One region of the Luteibacter sp. 329MFSha genome, then DNA from elsewhere that is predicted to be linked to it. Evidence: riboswitches for the same ligand, from Rfam matches in the RefSeq annotation. Region 1 holds a riboswitch; each other region holds the start of a gene.

The links. Region 1 has a riboswitch for cobalamin ahead of BMW54_RS15650 (TonB-dependent receptor domain-containing protein). Riboswitches for the same ligand answer to the same signal wherever they lie in the genome.
Region 2: another riboswitch for cobalamin. It lies ahead of btuB (TonB-dependent vitamin B12 receptor); the one in region 1 lies ahead of BMW54_RS15650 (TonB-dependent receptor domain-containing protein).
Region 3: another riboswitch for cobalamin. It lies ahead of metE (5-methyltetrahydropteroyltriglutamate--homocysteine S-methyltransferase); the one in region 1 lies ahead of BMW54_RS15650 (TonB-dependent receptor domain-containing protein).
Region 4: another riboswitch for cobalamin. It lies ahead of BMW54_RS17205 (ribonucleoside-diphosphate reductase subunit alpha); the one in region 1 lies ahead of BMW54_RS15650 (TonB-dependent receptor domain-containing protein).

The regions. Positions count from the first base shown of each region.
Region 1 covers NZ_FOJE01000004.1:2,789-6,420, reverse strand. The annotation lists gene BMW54_RS15655 (efflux RND transporter permease subunit) at 1-127, opposite strand, end outside; gene BMW54_RS15650 (TonB-dependent receptor domain-containing protein) at 255-2,135, opposite strand; cobalamin riboswitch at 2,284-2,524, opposite strand; gene BMW54_RS15645 (TonB-dependent receptor) at 2,871-3,632, shown strand, end outside.
Region 2 covers NZ_FOJE01000002.1:11,275-14,906, forward strand. The annotation lists gene BMW54_RS11340 (REP-associated tyrosine transposase) at 1-144, opposite strand, end outside; partial or broken gene BMW54_RS11345 (acyltransferase) at 521-1,609, shown strand; cobalamin riboswitch at 1,621-1,858, shown strand; gene btuB (TonB-dependent vitamin B12 receptor) at 1,972-3,632, shown strand, end outside.
Region 3 covers NZ_FOJE01000002.1:287,177-290,808, forward strand. The annotation lists gene metE (5-methyltetrahydropteroyltriglutamate--homocysteine S-methyltransferase) at 1-1,695, opposite strand, end outside; cobalamin riboswitch at 1,885-2,103, opposite strand; gene BMW54_RS12575 (glycosyltransferase) at 2,188-3,468, shown strand.
Region 4 covers NZ_FOJE01000005.1:30,654-34,285, forward strand. The annotation lists gene BMW54_RS17200 (response regulator) at 1-963, opposite strand, end outside; cobalamin riboswitch at 1,126-1,338, shown strand; gene BMW54_RS17205 (ribonucleoside-diphosphate reductase subunit alpha) at 1,506-3,632, shown strand, end outside.

The DNA of each region.
Region 1 (3,632 bases):
GCACCTCGATCGACGGCAGGGCCGCCACGCCGAGGAGCATGTATGCGATGGCGCCGGCCAGCGTCAGGCCCGCCGCGAGCAGCGAGGTGCCGATGGGCCGGCGGATGAATGGTGCGAAAAAGTTCACGACACTTCCTGTGATCGCGGGAAGACACCCCGCGCCCGCGAACTTTATGACTTCATGCGCGTTTCGTCGCGTGTGCCTTTAGTGGGGCCCCTGCCGGAAGGCAGGGGTGCCCCGTTCCGGATCGGTCTCAGCGCACCGGCGAATAGCGGACCGTCAGGTAATACGTCCGCCCGAGCTGGTTGTAGTACGACGCGGTCTCATAGCGCTTGTCGGCCACGTTGGCGACCCGACCCTGCACGCTCCACGCCGTGTCCAGGTGCCAGGTCGCGCGCAGGTCGGCCGTCGCGTAGCCGCCGAGACGGCGGGTGTTGGCCGCGTCGTCGTAGCTGTAGCCGGCCGAGTACACCGAACCGCCGACGGTGACGGGACCGAGGTCCTTGTCGAGGTCGGCGCGCGCGATGCGGCGCGGGCGGCGGGCGAGCAGGTTGTCCTTCTGGACGCCGTCGTCGCGGTTCTCCGGCTGCTGGAACGTCAGGTAGCCGCGCACGTGCCAGCCGTCGACATCGGCGCCGACCTGGCCCTCGAGGCCGCGGATGCGCGCCTTGCTCACGTTGATCGGGAGGAAGTTCGCGTCGAAGCCGATCAGGTCGTCCACCGTGGTCTGGTACGCGTTGACCGCCCAGTTCCACACGCCGGGACGGGCGGACAGGCCGATCTCCGCGGTCCGCGACTTCTCCGGCTTCAGGTCGACCGGCGCGCCGTACGGGTAGAACTCGTCGTTGAAGGTCGGCGCATGGAAGGCCGTGCCGTACGAGGCCGTGATCTTCATGCCGTTGTCGAAGCGGAAGCCGTAAGCCGCCGAGCCGGTGGTGTGATTGCCGAACTGCGTGTTGTGGTCGTGGCGCGCCGAGAGCTGGATCTCGTGAGGCCCGAACACGCCCTGGTAGAGGGCGAACACGCCGGTGTTGTTACGGGTGTCCTTGAGGTAATCCGTATCGCTCTTGAGCTTTTCCTGCTGGTAGTCGACGCCGACCGAGAGCGTCTGGTCCTTCGCCAGCGTGAAGTCGTTCTGCCAGGTGGCCTGGTTGCGCTTCGAATACAGATAACCCACGCGCGCCTTGTCGACACCGTAATCGACGAAGTCGAGCGTCTTGTCCGCGCCGTCGAGGTAATTGTCCGCGCGATCCTGGTTCTGGCCGAGGCTCAGCGACATGCGCCAGTCGGCCATCGCATCGAAGGCGAGCTTCGCGCCGGCCACCTGCTGCGAGCGGCGGGTGAAGTTCTGGAAGTCGCCGTCGTATTCGATGTCGCCCTTGCTGCGCAGCCAGCTGCCCGTCAACTCGGTGCCGTCGTCCCAGCGGTAGCCGCCCGAGAGCGCGCCGTTGTACGTGCGGTACGCGTCGTGATCGGGCTCGTCGGTGAAGCAGCCCTGGAACGCCGTGCCCGCGCCGATGCGGCAGGCATTGATGCCCGAGGTGTACTGGCCGCCGAGGCTGGCGTTGTACCAGGCGTGTCGCGTGCCGCCGGAGATCCCGATCTGTCCTGCCGTGTAACCGTGGCTGCCGCCGGTGACGGAGAGCGACGGTGTCGGCGCCTCGCCGGCCTGCCCGTGACGGGTGAATATCTGGATGACGCCGCCGATGGCGTCGGAGCCATAGAGCGACGAACGCGGCCCGCGGACGACCTCGATGCGGTCGATCTGGTCGACGGGCAGCTGCTCGTAGGCGGGCAGGCCCGCACCCACGGTACCGACGCGGACGCCGTCGACGAGCACCAGCGTGTGCGCGGAGTTCGTGCCGCGCATGAACAACGAGGTCTGCTGGCCGATGCCGCCGGTGTTGGCCACGTTGACCCCCGGCAGGCCCGTGAGCAGATCGCGCAGCTCGACCGGCTGCAGGCGCTCGATGTCCTCGCGCGTGATCACGGTGACCGGTGCGAGCACGTCGTCCACCGGCGTCGGCGCGCGGTTGGCGGTCACCACCACGGCATCGAGCTGATCGGGGGTGTCCGCGGCGTGCGCCATGGCGATGGACGACAGCAAGGCCGTCGCGAGCAGGGTCTTCTTCATGGAACCGTCTTCCTCCGCCGCGTGACGCGGCCATACGAAAGGTCGCGCGAGGAGGACGGGCACGAACGGCGAACGGGAAGCGAGACCCGGCGGCTGTCCGGATCCGCCCTCCGCGAATCGACCGAAACAGGAGCGCCCGCCAGGCAAGGGGCGGGTCGCTTCATCGGGCCGGTCTCCGGACTCGCGCGTGCCAGGACTGGCCGGAACCGGTGCCTTCCCGCTTTCGCAGTGGCGCGTGACCGGTTCCACGGGGCCCCTGACCGGGGCCATCCGTCGACGCTTACCGTTGCGGGGGCAGTGCCGGCCTTGCCACGAACGACGTGGCGCACCGGCTTCCCGTTTCATCCCCTGGCCGACGCCAGCGGGACACCCGAACGGCGCGGATGCTACCGCGCAGGGCCCCGAAAGTCACTGCGCCGATCGGTAGGAGCGGACCTGGCCGCGATTCACGTAAACGTTTACCGCACGATGGCAGATAACAAGCAAACCCTTGAAAAAGCGCAATTTGTTGTAATGAGGCTTAACATGCACTTGACCATCGCAAAATGATTCGATTACAACCGTAACAGATTGCCGTAAGGGGGCGATTTATTACGCCACGGGGAGAACGCGTCCCGGCGGCTGGATTTCCCGGGAGGGGAACAGGCTGGCGAGACGTGGTTTACGGCAATCGAGAACAACGTCCGGTCCGCGCTTTGTGACCGGCTTTTCTTGCGGTTTCCTGGGGAGACAAACATGCAACGTTCCGACTATCGCGCCGTAGCGATCCGCCGCTCCGCCCTCTGTTCAGCCCTCGCGCTCTGCTTCGCGAGCGGTGCCGTCCTGGCCCAGTCCAATGCGTCGGGTAATGTCTTCGGTCGCGTCGCGCAGCCGGAAGGTGCCGTCGTGCACCTGCAGAACCTCGATACCGGCCTCACGCGCGACGTCGGCGTCGACGCCGACGGTCGCTATCGCGCCAGCTCGCTTCCGGTCGGCCGCTACCGCGTGTCCGTCGAACGCAATGGCCAGACCGCCGAGACGCGCGACAACGTGCAGGTGAGCTTGGGCGGCGTCGACGTATCGTTCGGTGGCGCGGTCGCCAGCAGTGGCGAAGCCCAGACGCTCGAAGGCGTCCAGGTCACCGGCAACGCACTGCCCGCCATCGACGTCTCGCAGGTCGACTCGCGCACGGTGCTGACGTCCGAGCAGCTGCAGAAGCTGCCGCTCGCCCGCGACGTGACCGCCGCGGCGCTGCTCGCGCCCGGCGTGATCTCCGGCGACAGCCGCTACGGCAACGTCGCTTCGTTCGGTGGTTCGTCGGCATCCGAGAACCAGTACTACATCAACGGCTACGCGGTCACGAACGCGCTGACGGGCCTCGGCTTCACCAGCCTGCCGTACGACGCGATCGACCAGCAGCAGATCTTCACGGGTGGTTACGGCGCCGAATACGGCCGTTCGACCGGCGGCGTGATCAACATCGTGACGAAGCGCGGCGGCAACGAATGGAAGGGCGGC
Region 2 (3,632 bases), on a different contig from region 1:
ACAGACGCGACTCGCCGCCCGTGCGGATGCGATGCAAGCGAATAGCGGATATCGCCGGTTGACGGCGGTCGTAACCAGGTAGACCTGGCCAGGTAGCGAGGCCCTGCCGAGGCGAAGTCGCGCGGTTCCGGATCGATGGGGCATATCGAACGATGTGCCAATGCGTGTACGGAGTTAAACGGAGGCTTGCCGTCGCTCGCTGAAGGCGCGGCCCGCGTCGTCCAGGTGGTCGTAGCGCCCAATCGCGGCCAGGTCCGCTCCAACGAAGGCGGGTTGGAGCGCACCTGGGCGCGATGCTTTTCGGCGGAGGTGATCGCGACGTCGATCGCGGCCAGGTCCGCTCCAACGGGGCGGTTGCTTTCCGTGGAGGTGGTCGCGACGCCGATCGCGGCCGGGTCCGCTCCAACGGGTTGCCGCGATGGCCGAGTCGGTGGGCGTGCCTGCGAAATGCCACAGCCGGAGCAGGGAATACGCCGTCGCCGCCGCGATCATGGTCCGATCGCCAGGGGGATCACACGCCATGCCACGCACGCCGGGACTCGACACGCTGCGCGCGATCGCCATCGTCTGGGTGATGCTGTTCCACAGCTACCTGGTCGGCGGACTAGGCGATGGTTTCGGGTTCCTGGAGCGTTCCGGATGGATGGGCGTCGACCTGTTCTTCGCGTTGAGCGGCTACCTGATCGGCTCGCAGGTGTTCGTGGCGCTGCGCGATCGGGGGACGATCGACCTCACCGCGTTCTACATGCGTCGGGCGACGCGTATTCTTCCGGCGTTCGTCGTCGTGCTCGCGCTTTACGCATGCTGGCCCGCCTGGCGCGAGACGCCGGGCATGCAGCCGTTGTGGCAGTTCCCGACCTTCACCTTCAACCTGCTCTTCGACAACGGCGACAACTACGCCTTCTCGCATGTCTGGTCGCTTTGCGTGGAGGAGCACTTCTACCTCCTGTTCCCTTTTCTCGCCATCCTCGGCAGCCGCGGATCGTCACCTGCGCGTTTCGTCGTCATGTGCACGGTGGTGATCGTGGGCGGCATGTGCCTGCGGGCATGGCTATGGCAGCACGAGATCGCGCCGCTGCGCGCGACCGGCGCGAACGTCGGCCTGGCGTACCTGCGCTACCTCTACTATCCGACCTGGTCGCGCCTCGACGGCCTGCTCGCGGGCGTGGTGCTGGCGGCGTGCCGCGTCTATCGGCCGGCGACCATGGCCTTTCTGCACGCACGGGAGGGCACCGTGCTGCTCGCCGCGGTTACACTCCTGGCGCTGGCGCTCGTCCTCTTCGATGGTGCGCGGACCGACTTCTGGCCCTGCGTCGTGGGCTATCCGCTGCTGGCGCTCGCTATGGCGCTGTTCGTCGCGGCAGCCAGTGGCGACACCTGGCTGGCGAGACTGCGGGTGCCTGGCACGGCGTGGCTCGCGGCGGCGTCGTATAGCCTCTACCTGAGCCACAAGGGCGTCTTCACGCTCGTGGACTCCGTTCTGGACGGCCATCTGGAAGGCCATCGCTTCGCGCGTTTCGTCCTCTATGCCGTCGCGACGCTCGCCGGCGGCGCGGCGCTGCACTACGCGGTGGAACGCCCTGTGCTGCGCTGGCGTGACCGCCGTCGTCACGCTTCCGCTACAATGCCGCCTCCCAAGGTGATCCATGGCGTCAGCGCCACGGATTGAAACGGGAATCCGGTGACGCGCGTGGCCTTAAGGCCTCGCGCCATTCCGGAGCTGCCCCCGCAACGGTAGGCGAGCAACGAGGTCGGCATCGAAGCCACTGTGTCCGCGAGACATGGGAAGGCGCCGTCCGGCAGGGTTCCATCCCTGCGCTCGCGAGCCCGGAGACCGGCCATGGGTTCACCGGACAGGCGGAGGGCCATGTCGTGGGTGGCTGGCCGTCGGCCGGCAGTCCCGCGTCTTCCTGCGTCCGTCCCTCGCCATTCATGCCGCACGGGTCGGTGCGGTTCGCAGGGAGTCACCCAGTGTCGTTTCGTTCTTCCACCCTCGCGGTCGCCATCGCGTCGGGTCTCGTCGTTCCCGTCGCGGCGTTCGCCGCCGACGCCTCTTCCGACCTCGACGGTGTCGTGGTCACGGCCAGCCGCACCGAGCAGACGCAGAACCAGGTGCTCGCCGCGTCCACCGTGATCGATCGCGCGGAGATCGAACGCCTGCAGCCGCGTTCGCTCGCCGACCTCCTCCGCGCCACGCCGGGCATCTCCATCGCGAACAACGGCGGCCCCGGGAAGTCGACGTCCGTGTTCCTCCGCGGCACGGAATCGGACCACGTGCTCGTGCTCGTCGACGGCGTGAAGATCGGCTCCGCGACCTCCGGCACCGCCGCGTTCCAGGACATTCCCGTCGACCAGATCGAGCGCATCGAGATCGTGCGCGGTCCCTATTCGAGCCTGTACGGCTCCGACGCGCTCGGTGGCGTCATCCAGATCTTCACCCGCCATCCGCAGGGCGCCTTCGCACCGAATGTCTCCGTCGGCGTCGGCAGCTACGACACGCTGCGTGGCGCGGTGGGCTTCGCCGGCCGCGGCACGCAGGGCTGGTATTCGGTGGAGGCGAGCCATGAAAAGACCGACGGCATCAACGCGTGCCGCGGCAAGCCCAGTCCGCGCGGCGCGGGTTGCTACACGTACGAACCGGATCGCGACGGCTACCGCAACAACGCGCTGTCGCTGAAGGGCGGCTGGCGCTTCGACGAACAGTGGGACGCCGACGCGACCGCGACGCGCACCGAGGGTCGCAACCACTACGACGGCACCAGCAGCAACTTCGCGGAGTCGGCGACGCAGGTGCTTGGCGGTCGCGTGAGGTACAAGCCCGCGAAGGACGTGCTCGTGACGGCCAATGTCGGTCGCAGCGAAGACCTGTCCACCGACTACCTGTATGGCGACTATGCCGACACGTTCAACACGCACCGCGACCTCGCCTCGTTGCAGGCCGACATCGGCCGTGTGGGTGGCGCGGCCGGCCTCACGACCCTCGGCTTCGACTGGCAGCGCGACCGCGTCGTGGGCAGCACGGATTACTTCGTGGACGCCCGGCGCAACCATGCCCTGTTCGCGCAGTGGCAGCAGGAGTTCGGCGACAACTCGCTGCAGGCGAGCCTGCGCCGGGACGAGAACAGCCAGTTCGGCGGAAAGACGACGGGCAGCCTGCAATACGGCTACGCGCTCACGAAGTCGCTGCGCGTTACCGGCAGCTACGGCACGGCGTTCAAGGCACCCACGTTCAACGACTTGTACTACCCGGACTACGGCAATCCGGACCTGCAGCCGGAAACGTCGCGGAACTGGGAGCTCGGGCTGCGCGGCACCCCGGGCTGGGGAAACTGGTCGTTCAGCGCGTTCCAGAACCGCATCGATCACCTCATCGTGTTCGACTCGAGCCTGACCGGCCCGCTGTTCCCGTTCGGCGGCGCCAACAACATCGACAAGTCGCGCATCCGTGGTGTCGAGCTGTCCGGCGACACCACCCTCGGCGACTGGCGTCTCGCCGGCAACGCCACGTGGCTGCAGCCGGAAGATCGCGGCGACGACGCCTCGCGCGGCAACCTCTTGCCGCGTCGCGCGCGCCGTACCGCGAACATCGACGTCGATCGCAGCTTCGGCGCCCTCAGCATCGGCGCCAGCGT
Region 3 (3,632 bases), on a different contig from region 1:
CTGCAGCATCGTCACCGGTCCCGTGAGCATGCCCTTCATCGGCCGGTCGGTGAGCGACTGGGCGTACGCGGACCACGCCACGGTCATGGGCGCGGGACGCGCGACATCCCCGTAGATGACCGGTGGCTTCACGCAGCGCGAGCCGTAGCTCTGCACCCAGCCCAGCGACGTGAACGCGAAGCCCGCCAGCTGCTCGCCGAAGTATTCGATCATGTCGTTGCGCTCGGGCTCGCCATGCACGAGCACGTCGATGCCGGCCTCCTCCTGGAAGCGCACGGCGCGACGTACTTCGTCGCGCAGCACCTCGGCGTACGACGCGTCGTCGAGCCTGCCGGCGCGGTGCGCGGCGCGGGCGTTGCGCAATTCGGCGGTCTGCGGAAAGGAACCGATCGTCGTCGTCGGCAGGTCGGGCAGGGCGAACCGCTCCCGCTGGACCGCGGCGCGGAAGGCGTACGCCGAACGTCGCTGAGCGAACTGCGGCGTGAGGCCACGGACACGCGCACGCACATCGGCGCGCGCGACGTCCGGCGACGCGAGGCGCCGCGCCACGATCGCCTGCTGCCGCTGGAGGGCTTCGCGCGCGGAAGGTGATCCGACGACGGCGTCGGCGTAACGACGCAACTCGCCGATCTTCTGCCGCGCGAACGACAGCCACGCACCGATGTCGCCCGGCAGCCGCTTCTCTTCCGACGCGTCGATCGGCACGTGCAACAGCGAGCACGATGTCGAAAGCCAGAGACGTTCGTCGCCGAGGCGATCGCGCAGTGCCTCGACGCGGGGCAGGACAGCCTCGGGCGCGCTGAGCCAGATGTTGCGTCCGTCGAGGACGCCGGCGGAAAGCACGGTGTCGCGAGGCAGCGCGTCGATCAACGCATCGACCGACGCGCCACCGCGGACGAGGTCGACATGGATGCCCGCGACCGGCAGCGAGGCGGCGAGGTCGAGGTTGTCGCCGAGGTCGCCGAAATACGTGGCGAGGAGGATGCGTGCGCGCGAACGTTCCGCGATCCGCGCATACGCGTGGCGGTAGGCCTCGCGCGTCGGCTCGTCGAGATCGAGGACGAGCGCGGGCTCGTCGACCTGCACCCAGTCCGCGCCGGCGTCGGCCAGCGCGTGGAGCACGTCGATCCACGCGGGCAGCAGCGCGTCGAGCAGGGCGAGCGGATCGCTGCCGTCGACGGTCTTGGACAGACGAAGGAACGTGACCGGTCCCAGCAGCACCGGGCGCGCCACGTGCCCCGCGGCCATGGCCTCGCGGAATTCGGCGACCACCTTGGCCGGCCGGGCGCGGAACGTCTGTTCCGCGGACAGCTCCGGCACGATGTAGTGGTAGTTGGTGTCGAACCACTTCGTCATCTCGAGCGCGTGCAGGTCGAACGTATCGTCCTGGTGTCCGCGCGCCATGGCGAAGTAGCCCGCCAGCGGATCCTGCTCGTGCAACCGCCGGTAGCGCGGCGGAATGGCGTCGACCGTCACGGCGGCGTCGAGCACGTGGTCGTAGAGCGAGAAATCGTTCACCGACACGCTATCGGCGCCCGCCTTGCAAGCGAGCGACCAGTGCCGCAGGCGCAGTTCGCGCGCCGCGGACTGCAGTTCATCGGCGGAAACTTCGCCCTTCCAGTGGCCTTCGAGCGCGCGCTTCAATTCGCGGCGTCGGCCGATGCGGGGAAATCCGGGGTAGGTGACGTGTGGCATGCATGGATCCTCTTCGGGGAAAAGAGGAGGGAAGGGCGGCCGCCCACGCGCCGCCGTCCACCCGCACGCGATGCGTGCCGGTGGGCCGCGTCATGAGGGATGACCGTCGACCTTCGCCCCCGCGGGCGAACCGGGCGCCCGTCTTTCGACGGCACCCAGGTCGGACGGAACGGACGCGTCCATGACGACGCATGCGCTCCGGCCGGCGGCAGGTCTTCGGGCTCGTGGATGTGACGCCGTGGGGCGTCGCCTCGCCCGTCGCTTCCCGGATCGCCATCGATCCAGTGCCTGTGACGGGTTCGTCTCCACATACCGCTGCGGGGCAGCGCCGGAATCGCACCGGCTTCCCTCTTAGCTTTATCTCTCTATTCGAATATCGAGATAAAGACCGCTGGCAGCCGGCAAGGTAGTCGTCGACGGCCGGCAAGTCAATGCGCGCGCGCCGTGCACGCGGTAGCCGCGAGAATGCCCTGGTCGGCAAAGGAGCGAGGCATGGCGGGACGACACATCGTGATGGCCACGGTCGGGTCGCAGGGCGACCTGTTTCCGTTCCTGGCCGTCGGGCGCGAGCTGGTCGCGCGCGGGCACCGGGTCACGGTCGCCGCGCATGCGATCCACCGGGAGGCCGTCGCGGCGGCGGGACTCGCCTTCCTCCTTGCCAGCGGGATCGCGGAACCCGAGGACAAGGCAGCCTTCGCGGCCCGCGCGTTCCATCCCCTGCGCGGGCCGCGCTTCGTCGTGCGCGATCTCGCCGCGGCGGACGTCGCGGCAAGTTACGCCGCGCTCGCTCCCGTCTGCGCGGAGGCCGATGCGATAGTCACGACGACGCTGGCGTTCGCCGGGCAGATCATCGGCGAGACGGGGCGGCTCGCATGGCTCTCGGCCGTGCTGTCGCCGGCCGTCTTCCTTTCCGCGTGGGACCCGCCTGCGACGGGCTACGCGCGGCTCGACACGTTCCTGCGCGGTTCGCCACGGCGCGGCGGATGGTTGGGCCGCCTCGCGCGCACCGTCACGGCGCCATGGACGCGCCCGGTACGCGATTTCAGGGTGTCGCTGGGACTGCCGCCGGTTTCTCCGTGGGGCGATCCGTTCCATCAGGGACAGCACGCGCGCGACGGTGTCCTCGCGATGTACTCCCCGCTGCTCGGCGAGCCCCCGCCGGATGCGCCCGCGCGAACGCGTATCACAGGGCAGTGCCGTTACGCGCCCGGCGGCGACCGGCTCGCGCCGGAACTCGCCGCGTTCCTCGACGCGGGCGATGCGCCGATCGTCTACACGCTGGGCTCGGCCGCGGTGCACGCCGGGGCGTCGTTCCTGCGGGAAAGCATCGAGGCCTCCGTCGCGCTGCGGCGGCGCGCGGTGTTGTTGACCGGATCGCCCGAGATGCGCGCGCGTCTTCCGGCGGCGTTGCTGGAAGGTGTCCTCGTGCAGGAATACGCGCCGCATGGCGCGCTGTTCGCGCGCGCGGCGGCGGTCGTGCATCACGGTGGCGTGGGCACGACGCAGGAAGCGCTTCGCGCGGGACGCCCGCAACTCGTCGCGCCCCACGGCTTCGACCAGCCGGACAACGCGGCGCGCGTCGAGCGACTCGGCGTCGGGCGTGTGCTGCGCGCATCCCGCTATCGGGCGGATCGCGCGGCGGCATTGCTGCGCGAAGTGCTGGGCGACGATGCGGTGACGCGTCGTGCCGCGGACGCCGCGCGCGTGATCCAGCGCGAGGACGGTGCGCGCATTGCGGCCGATACGATCGAGGCCGCCATGCGGGAGCGCTGAGGGAGGCGTGCCCGCTGCCGCGGGATCGCCGATACGATCGGCTCCCACAGGCTGCCTGCCGAAGGGTGGGAGCCGATCGCATCGGCGACGGGTGCTCGCGTGTCCTCGCAAGATCGTGCACCCGAAGATCGTCGTCCTGCGAACGCGACGCGTACACGCGGGAT
Region 4 (3,632 bases), on a different contig from region 1:
CGGTTCGAAGACCTGCTCGATGATCTCCGGGGGAATGCCGGTGCCCGTATCGGTGACCGCGATCATCACGTACTGGCCCGGACGCAGATCGCCATGGGCGTCCGCGTACGTCGCGTCCAGCAGCGCGTTGCCGGCCTCGATCGTGAGCTTGCCCTGCCCTTCCATCGCGTCGCGGGCATTGATCGCCAGGTTGAGCAGCGCGTTCTCCACGTTGCCCGGGTCGATGAGCGTGTTCCACAGGCCGCCCGCGACCACGGTTTCCACCTCGATGGCCTCGCCGAGCGCGCGCCGGAGCAGGTCGTCCATGTCGCGGACGAAGCGGCCGATGTTCACCACCTTGGGCGCGAGCGGCTGGCGGCGGCCGAAGGCGAGCAGCTGGGCGGCGAGCTTCGTGCCGCGCGTGACGCCGGCCATGGCGTTGGCGACGCGACGCTCGGCGCGCGCGTTGCCGGCGATGTCCGCCCCGAGCAGCTGGAGGTTGCCGCTGATGACCTGCAGCAGATTGTTGAAGTCGTGCGCGACGCCGCCGGTCAATTTGCCGATGGCGTCCATCTTCTGGGCCTGGCGGAGCTGGCCGTGGGTGATCCCCAGTGCCATGTCGCCGTCGCCCTGGGTCCAGCCACCATCGACCGCGCCCGCGGGCTGGAAGGTCCCGAGCACCACCGGCCCGAGGGTCTGATCGTTCCAGGCTTCGAAAGCGACCCGCCACGGGCCACCGGTCCCCGTCGCGATCTGGAAGCCGCGCGCGGTGTCTTCATCGGGCGCTGCCAGCGCCGCCTCGACGCGTTCGCGCCCCTCGGCGTTCCACATCGACAGGAAGCCCCCTTCGGGCATCCGGCCGGCGGCCCACGCGTTCGCGTACAGGATGTCCCCGGCGGGAGAAAGCGCCACGAATCCATAAGGAAGCGAATCGAGCGACCGGGAGATGAGGCTGTGGTCCTGCAGCGCGAGCGACGGGGGCATCGGGCCTCTATGGGTCCGCAAAAAGAAGTTCACAGTTTATCGTCGGACCCCGGTCAACTTTGTGTAGACGACCTTCACATCGTGCGAAGGGCGGCAGGGCGCGGCGTATCAGGGACATAGCAGGTGACCCCACATCTTGTGTTGACCCACCGCAGGTCCGCCTATATCGTGTGTCGCGTTGGTGTCCGGCGAGGCGCGACTGCCCGTCGGACTTAAAAGGGAATCCGGTGCGAATCCGGAACTGCCCCGCAGCGGTAAGTGGAAACGACCCCGTCATCAGCACTGGCCCTCCGGGGGCTGGGAAGCGACGGGCTAGGTCGGCCCGAAGGCCCTCGTCCACGAGTCCGAAGACCTGCCGACAGTCGGTGCCCAGCGCGGCGCCGATTCGTGGTGACGGCTTCCGCGGGGAGGCACGTCGCGGACCGGAGCGCCTTCGTGCGCGCTCCGTCGCGACCCTTTCCGCCCGGCCCGAACCGCGTCGAGACCCGTTCGAGGGAACGGGAGTCCGGACACGGCCCTGGGGCACGCCAATGACGATCACGATGGATTCCTCCGCGCGCGAGCGCACCGAGACGGCCGACGCCGCCGTCACCACTTCGACCACGGCCGCCAGCACGGCACCGGCCGCCGGCTACCGCAACGACGCGCCGCCGGCCTTCACCCTGACGCCCCCGCACAACCCGGGCCAGATGCGCGTGACCAAGCGCAACGGCGGCCAGGAAGCCGTGGACGTGAACAAGATCGTGCGCGCGGTGACGCGCAGCGCCGACGGACTGTTCGCGGTCGATCCCATGCGCGTGGCGCTGAAGACGATCGGCGGCCTCTACGACGGCGCGACCACCCAGGAGCTCGACCAGCTCTCGATCCGCACCGCGGCGGCGCTCACCGCCGAGGAGCCGGAGTACGGCCAGCTCGCCGCGCGCCTGCTCGCCGCCTTCGTCGACAAGGAAGTGTCGGGCCAGGACATCCACTCGTTCTCGCAGTCGATCTCGACCGGCTTCGAGCTGGGCATCCTCAACGAGCGCCTCCGCGATTTCGTGCAGGTGAACGCGCGCAAGCTCAACGACGCCGTCGATACCTCCGCCTCGCGCCGCTTCGAATACTTCGGCCTGCGCACGGTCTACGACCGCTACCTTCTGCGCCATCCGACGAAGCGGTTCGTCATCGAGACGCCGCAGTACTTCTTCATGCGCATCGCGTGCGCGCTCGGCGGGAACGACGTGGCCGAGACGCTCGAGCTGTACCGCATGCTCTCGTCGCTGGAATACCTCGCCAGCTCGCCGACGCTGTTCAACGCCGGCACCGCGCACGAGCAGCTCTCGTCGTGCTTCCTGCTCGATTCGCCGCAGGACGCGCTGGAGTCGATCTACGCCAAGTACGGCGACGTCGCGCAGCTGTCGAAGTTCGCCGGTGGCATCGGCCTCGCCTACTCGCGCATCCGTTCGCGCGGTTCCCTGATCAAGGGCACCAACGGTCATTCGAACGGCCTCGTGCCGTGGCTGAAGACGCTGGACGCTTCCGTCGCCGCGGTGAACCAGGGCGGCAAGCGCAAGGGCGCCGCCTGCGTGTACCTCGAATCGTGGCACGCGGACATCGAGGAATTCCTCGAGCTGCGCGAGAACACCGGTGACGACGCGCGCCGCACGCACAACCTGAACCTCGCCAACTGGGTGCCCGATCTCTTCATGCGCCGCGTGGAGACCGACGGCGACTGGTCGCTGTTCGATCCCAAGATCGTGCCGCACTTCGTCGACACGTGGGGTCCGGCGTTCGACGCCGCCTACGAGAAGGCGGAGGCCGACGGCCTCGCCGTCAAGTCGATCAAGGCACGCGAACTCTACGCCCGCATGCTGCGCTCGCTCGCGCAGACGGGTAACGGCTGGATGACGTTCAAGGACCGCTCGAACGCCACCAGCAACCAGACGGCGCTGGCGAAGAACGTCATCCACCTGTCGAACCTGTGCACCGAGATCCTCGAGGTGACCAACGAGAACGAGACCGCGGTGTGCAACCTCGGCTCCGTGAATCTCGCCCGCCATGTGGTCGACGGCGCGTTCGACTTCGACAAGCTCGCCGCGACCGTGCGCACCGCCGTGCGCCAGCTCAACCGCGTGATCGACCTGAACTTCTATCCGATCGCCACGGCGAAGACGGCGAACCTGAAGTGGCGCCCGGTCGGCCTCGGCGTGATGGGCCTGCAGGATGTCTTCTTCAAACTGCGCCTGCCGTTCGATTCGGACGAGGCACGCGCGCTGTCGACGCGCATCCAGGAAGAGATCTACTTCCACGCGCTGTCGATGTCGAACGAGATCGCCGAACGCGACGGCGCCCACCCGGGCTTCGACGAGAGCCGCGCCGCCAACGGCGAGCTGCAGTTCGACTACTGGCCGGCCGCGACGCCGACCGGAAAGGACGACCGCTGGGCGAAGCTACGCGAGAACATCAAGGCGAAGGGCCTGCGCAACTCGCTGCTGATCGCCATCGCGCCGACCGCGACGATCGCCTCGATCGCCGGCTGCTACGAATGCATCGAGCCGCAGGTGTCCAACCTCTTCAAGCGCGAGACGCTGTCGGGCGACTTCCTCGTCGTCAACCGCTACCTCGTCGAGGAGCTCAAGACGCTCGGCCTGTGGACCGCGGACATCCGCGACCAGATCAAGCTGGCCGAA